One region of the Curtobacterium sp. MCLR17_032 genome, then DNA from elsewhere that is predicted to be linked to it. Evidence: riboswitches for the same ligand, from Rfam matches in the RefSeq annotation. Region 1 holds a riboswitch; the other holds the start of a gene.
The links. A riboswitch is a leader RNA that binds a small molecule or an ion and turns the genes downstream of it on or off. The one in region 1 is predicted to bind thiamine pyrophosphate.
Positions count from the first base shown of each region.

Region 2: linked by a shared signal. The riboswitch ahead of DEI97_RS04950 (ECF transporter S component) and the one ahead of thiM (hydroxyethylthiazole kinase) in region 1 are both predicted to bind thiamine pyrophosphate.

Region 1 is NZ_CP126268.1:1,421,774-1,425,179, forward strand. Features, by position in the region: gene thiE (thiamine phosphate synthase) at 1-426, opposite strand, end outside; gene thiM (hydroxyethylthiazole kinase) at 426-1,295, opposite strand; TPP riboswitch at 1,284-1,380, opposite strand; gene DEI97_RS06750 (NUDIX domain-containing protein) at 1,448-2,395, shown strand; gene DEI97_RS06755 (phosphotransferase enzyme family protein) at 2,575-3,321, shown strand.
Region 2 is NZ_CP126268.1:1,048,738-1,052,143, reverse strand. Features, by position in the region: gene DEI97_RS04955 (ABC transporter ATP-binding protein) at 1-890, opposite strand, end outside; gene DEI97_RS04950 (ECF transporter S component) at 887-1,534, opposite strand; TPP riboswitch at 1,529-1,639, opposite strand; gene DEI97_RS04945 (hypothetical protein) at 1,705-2,034, opposite strand; gene glgX (glycogen debranching protein GlgX) at 2,247-3,406, shown strand, end outside.

The sequences.
Region 1 (3,406 bases):
CACCACCCCGACTCCGAGCAGGTCGACCGACCCGGCGGGCATCGTCGCGACCTCCACCAGGTGCCGCGTCGTGTTCGCCGTCAGCCCGACGTGGGCGTCCGGGCCGAGCAGTGCACGGGCGGCGCTCGCCGGGACGTCCGACTGCCCGAGGTGCACACCGGCCACCCGGTGTCCCGCGTGCCGAGCGGCCAGGGCGACGTCGAGCCGGTCGTCCACGACCACCAGCGCCCGGTCGCCCACCGCATCGGCCACGGCGGCGGTGAGTGCCAGCAGGTCCCGAGCCGACGCGGTCTTGTCACGCACCTGCACGATCCGCACCCCGGCACCGACCGCGGCCCGGACCACGCCGAGCACCCCGTGCCCGTGGCGTTCCGCCATCGCGGAGTCGGTCACCAGGTAGACGCCGAAGTCGTCCGTGCCGGGCATCAGGCGGCCCCGCCGGCGATGCCGAGGACGGCCGCAGCCGACGTGTCGGCGGTGATCCGGGCCTCCCGGACGACGTCCTCCGGGCTCAGCGAGGCGAGCCGGTCGAGGAACAGCGGCTGGAAGGTACCGGGGCCACCGGCGTCGCGCGCCGCCAGCTCGGCGGCGATCGTGTGCACCGCCGTCGCAGCGACGGCCGCGTCCAGCGGACTGCCGGGGGAGACCGCCGCGAAGGCCGCCACGACCGCGCCGAGCGCGCACCCGCCGCCTGTGATCCGGGTGAGGAGCTCCGTACCGTTCGCGACCCGTACCAGCCCGCTCGGCGCCACCAGCAGGTCGACCGGACCCGAGACGGCGACGGCCCCGACCGTGTCAGCCCGGACGGCCGCGACCGCGGCGTCGTGCGCGTCCTCCGTCCCGACGGTGCTGTCGACACCACGACCGCCCGCCGAGGCGCCGAGGACCGCGAGCACCTCCGACGCGTTCCCCCGGAGGACCGTGGGCCGGAGTGCGAGCAGGTCACGCGCCAGCGCGGTCCGGACCGGCAACGACCCCACTGCCACCGGATCGAGGACCCACGGCGTCCCCGCGACCACGGCGGCGGCCGCGGCCTCCAGCGAGGCGACGCGCGGCTCGGCGTGCGGGGTGCCGGTGTTGACGAGCAGCCCGTCCGCGACGCCGGCGAACGGCCCCGCCTCGGTCGGCACGTCGACCATCGCGGCCGACGCCCCCAGCGCGAGCAGCACGTTCGCGGTGACGTTCTGCACCACCGTGTTCGTGATGCACTGCACCAGCGGCGCCCGGGTGCGGACGGCCTCCAGCAGGTCGGCGGTTCGGTGGGCCCAGTCGATCGTGGGCGCAGCGTTCTCCATGGACGATCCCTTCGCGAGTACGAGCTCGAGCAGGTTCGACGGGTGTGATCTCAGCCGCTCGGATGCGGCACCCCGTGTCTCGGTCGACACCGTACACGCATCGGCACCGACGTCCAGGGGCTCCTGACGGACGTTTGTGGAAGGGTGGACACGTGGACGACGAACGACGGACCGCGACCCCTGCCGGACCGCCACCCGGACCCCCCTCCGGCCCCCGCGACCCGGGCGACGCCTGGGCGTACGGCGCAGACGGCACAAAGGCCTGGGGCCGCTTCGGCGCCGCCGGCCTGCTCGTCGACGACGGACACGGCCGCGTCCTGCTGCAGCACCGCGTCGAGTGGAGCCACCACGGCGACACCTGGGGCATCCCCGGCGGCGCCCGCCACCAGCACGAGGACCCCGTCACCGCCGCCCTCCGCGAGTCCGCCGAGGAAGCCGGCGTCCCCGACGACGCCGTCGACCTCCGCCACACCGCCGTCCTCGACCTCGGGTTCTGGACGTACACGACCGTCGTGGGGCGCGCCTCCCGGCCCTTCGAACCCGTGATGGCCGACCGCGAGAGCCTCGCCCTGGCCTGGGTCCCCGTCGCCGACGTCGACGCGCTCGACCTGCATCCCGGCTTCGGCCGCTCCTGGGCGGCCCTCCGCGCCACCCTCGACCGCACCCCGCACGTCGTCGTCGACGCCGCCAACGTCGTCGGCAGCGTCGCCGACGGCTGGTGGAAGGACCGCGCCGGCGCCGCCACCCGACTCGTGGAGCAGGTCCGCGCGCTCGCCGCGGCCGGCGTCCCCGCGACCGCGCTCGACCTGCCGTCGACCGCCTGGTGGCCGCGCTGGACCGTCGTGCTCGAGGGGGAGGCCCGCAGCGCGACCACGGAGCCGGCACCGTCCGCCCCGCGGCCGGGTCTGCCGCCGGTGACGATCGACCGGGCGGCGGCGTCCGGTGACGACGCGGTGGTCGCTGCCGTCGAGGCGGCCGTCGCCGCGGGGGACGCGCCGGTCGTCGTGGTGACCGCCGACCGTGGCCTGCGGGACCGGGTGCAGGCGCTCGGCGCCGACGTCCGCGGCCCGGGTTGGTTGCGGGAGCTGCTGCCGGACTGACTCCGACCGGTCCAACTCCGGCCCGTCGCTGTCCCTAGCCGGCCTGATCCTGTCCGGACTGCGCCTTCCGTCTCGCCGACGGCGCGCCGATCGGATGGTCGCCGGTCGGCCGACCCGAGCGTCCGCTCCTGCCACTACAGTGGCGAGCACGTCGACGACGACGCTCAGGAGGTTCCCCCATGGAACGGATCACCAAGGCCGACGACCGGGTGCACCGGCCTGCCGGGCCGTGGACCCCCACCGTGCACCGCTTGCTGACGCACCTGCACGAGCAGGGTTTCGTCGCGGCCCCCGCCCCGATCGCCCTCGGCGCACAGCTCGAGACCGTGACGTTCGTCCCCGGCGAGGCGGGCGAGTACCCCTGGACCGCGGACGTCGCGAGCGAGGCCGCCCTCGTCACGACCGCACGCCTGCTGCGGCAGTTCCACGACGCTGCCGCCTCGTTCCCGCGTGACGACACGACCGACGTCTGGTCGCAGGCCGAGCGGCTGCCGGTCGAGACCATCGTGCACGGCGACTTCGCCCCGTACAACGTCGTCTACGACGGCATCGCGGCGGTCGGCGTGATCGACTTCGACACGGCGCACCCCGGCCCGCGGGTCTGGGACGTCGCCAGTGCCGTGTACCGGTTCGCCCCGTTCACCAGCAGTGTCGACGAGGGCGGGCCCGTGCCCGAGTTCACCGACCGGGTGACCCGCGCCGCCGAGTTCTGCCGCGCGTACGGTCTGGACGCCCGCTCCCGCAGCGTGCTCGTCGAGACGATGACGTCGAGCCTGGTGGCCCTCGTCACGACGATCGACACCGAGGCGGCGGCGGGCAACCCGAAGTTCGTCAGCGACCTGGCCCACGGGCACGCGGAGCTCTACCGCGCCGACGTCGCCTGGCTCGAGGAGCACGCGGACGCGATCACGGCAGCGCTGGTCTGACCACTCCGGAGTGGTCCGGCCGCACGGCGTGGTCAGACGGCTCTGCTCAGCAGCCGCCCAGCCCGCTCGCGGCGGACACCGACCC
Region 2 (3,406 bases), 370 kb from region 1:
CCCGCTCGCGCAGCGCCGGGCAGGGCCGGACCACGGGGGTCAGCGTCGGGCAGGGCAGCGCCACGGAGTGCAGCAGCGCGGAGGGCGTCGCGGCCCGCGCTCCGAGCCGAACCGCGGGTGGGCTCAGATCCCGGGACCCACACGCCGCCACGTTCGAGCGCGTCGGAGTGCTCGGCGAGCACGACGTCGGGCGCCCCGTCGGCGACGACTCCGCCACCTTGCTCGAGGAGCACCAGCCGGTCGACCAGGTCGAGCCAGGTGCCGATGCGGTGCTCGACGACCAGGAGCGTGGCCCCGGTGTCGTCGAGGAGGACTCGGACCGCGTCGTGCACCTGCACGACACCGTTCGGGTCGAGGTTCGCGCACGGCTCGTCGAGCACCAGCGCACCCGGCCGCATCGCGAGCACCCCCGCGAGCGCCAACCGCTGTCGCTGACCGCCGGACAGCCTCGTGGTGGAGCGGTCGAGCGGCAGGTCGAGTCCGACGACGTCGAGCGCATGCCGCACCCGGAGCCAGATGTCGCTGCGCTCGACACCCAGGTTCTCGCACCCGAAGGCCACGTCGTCGCCGATCCGGGACATCACGGTGTGGGCCTCGGGATCTTGCATGACGAGGCCGACCCGCCCGCGGACGGACACGGGTGCGACTCCGTCGACGAGGATCGTCCCCTCGACTGCTGCTGCCGTGTCGTCCGCATCGTCCGGATCATCGGCGAGGACACCTGCCGCGGCGCGGAGGAGCGTCGACTTCCCGGCACCGGACGGCCCGACGACGGCGACGCGCTCACCGGGTTCGATGACCAGGTCGACGCCGCGGACTGCCCAGGTGCGCCGCTCGGGATAGCGCCAGCCCCAGCCGGAGAAGGTGATCCGAGCGGGGACGGTCGTCACGCTGCGGAGGCTCGAGGTCGCCGCCCGTGCTCCCGTCCGGCCGCGAAGGACGACAGCACGCCGGTGCGGGCGAGGGCGCGGACGAGCAGCCAGGACCCGAGACCGGAGATGACGACGCCCGAGATGATCGCGCAGATGACGTACGTCACCTGGAACGCGGCCGTCGCACCGGCGTAGTAGCGGAATGCGTCGTTCAGCCCGAGTGCGAGCCCGGTCGCAGCTCCGGCGAGCATGACCACCGGCAGCTTCCACACGCGGTAGAGGAACAGCGCGAGGACGATCTCGGCGCCGATGCCCTGCACCAGACCGGAGACCAGTGTCCCCCAGCCCCACTGCGTGCCGAGCATCGCTTCGACCGAGGCCGCGACGATCTCGCCGAAGAGTGCGGCGCCGGGCTTCCGCACGACGATGGCGACGAGGGGCCCTGCGAGGAGCCAGACGCCGCCGACCAGGGCTTGCGAGCCCGGGAGCACCAGGCCGAGCCCGGCTCCGATCGGCTCGTAGGCGACGTCCCAGAGCTTGAAGACGACGCCGACGGCCACCGCGAGGACCGCGGCGACGACGATGTCGACGACCCGCCAGCGCAGCGAGCGCTTCACGACCGGACGTTCGGTGGACGTTGTGGTGGGTGCACCAGTGGACATCGCGATGACTCCTCCCTGCGCCGGCATGATCCGGATCAGGTTCGACGGTCGGAGCGCGGTTCGCTCCCTCTCAGCCCGCTCTGGCGGACTCCCGTGTGTGTCTAAGCAGTGTACCCACCGGACAGGAGGCCCGTGGTCACGTGACCACGGGCCTCCTGTCCGTCAGGCGGTCACTTCTTGAGCGCGCGGATGAGCTTGACGAGCACCTTGCCGGCGACCCAGATGACCGGGATGCTGACCGTCAGGAGCGAGATGACGTTCGGCTCGAACGCGAGGTCCTGGCCGGGACGGCGGACGTAGGCGCCGACCGGGAGCGAGACGGCCCCGCCGCCGCCACCGCCAGCACCGTCTTCGTCGGAGTCGGAGCCCCCACCGAAGCCGTACCAGTTGACGGAGACGGGGATCAGCGTGCTGTCGCCGACCTCCACCGGGTCGCCGTAGTTCGAGGCGACGCCGACGGGCCGCACCTTGTCTGCGATCTGCGTGACGATGTTGGTCATGGCGGCGACGCTACTCCGCCAGCACTGGCTGACGGACGGGCGGGGACGAACTGTGGAGGGACCCGCTCGTCGTCCAGCCTGTGGAGGGAGGAGCCGACCTGTCCGACGAGGGGCTGTGGAGAGTGGGAACGCTCCACAGTGCGCCCCTGAACGGCGGACATCACAGGGGTGCGCCGATACGTTGGCCCAGTTCATCTCTCCTGGAGGCACGTTTGCACACCTGGCCCGGCAACCCCTACCCGCTCGGCGCGACCTACGACGGCAGCGGCACGAACTTCGCCGTGTTCAGCGAGGTCGCCGAAGGGGTCGAGCTCTGCCTGTTCGATGCCGACGGGACCGAAGAGCGCGTCCGCCTCGTCGAGGTCGACGCGCACGTCTGGCACGCTTACCTCCCGACCGTCGGCCCCGGGCAGGAGTACGGCTTCCGCGTCCACGCGCCGTACGACCCGGCGAACGGCGTCCGGTCGAACCCGGCGAAGCTCCTGCTCGACCCGTACGCCAAGGCGACGAGCGGCGACATCGACTGGGACCAGTCGCTCTTCTCGTACACGTTCGGCGACCCGGACTCCACGAACGACGAGGACTCGGCCGCACACATGGTGAAGGGCGTGGTGATCAACCCGTTCTTCGACTGGCAGGGTGACCGGGCTCCCCGGATCCCCTACGGCGAGACCGTCATCTACGAGGCACACGTCAAGGGCCTCACCGAGACGCACCCGGACGTGCCGGAGGACCAGCGCGGCACCTACGCCGGCGTCTCGCACCCGGCGGTCATCGAGCACCTCCAGCGTCTGGGCGTGACGACGCTCGAGCTGATGCCGGTGCACCAGTTCGTGAACGACTCGACGCTGCAGGACAAGGGGCTGTCGAACTACTGGGGCTACAACACCATCGGGTTCTTCGCGCCGCACTCGCACTACTCGTCCTCGGGCGACGGCGGGCAGCAGGTGCAGGAGTTCAAGACGATGGTGCGGGAGCTGCACCGCGCCGGCATCGAGGTCGTCATCGACGTCGTCTACAACCACACCGCCGAGGGCAACCACCTCGGTCCCACGCTGTCCTTCCGCGGCCTCGACAACGCCGCGTACTACCGGCTGATGGACGACGACAAGCGCTACTACATGGACGTCACGGGGACCGGCAACTCGCTCAACGTCGGGCACCCGCACTCGCTGCAGCTCATCATGGACTCGCTCCGCTACTGGGTGACCGAGATGCACGTCGACGGCTTCCGCTTCGACCTGGCCGCCGCCCTCGCCCGGGAGTTCTACGAGGTCGACCGGCTCTCCGCCTTCTTCGAACTGGTCCAGCAGGACCCGATCGTCTCGCAGGTGAAGCTCATCGCCGAGCCGTGGGACGTCGGCCCCGGCGG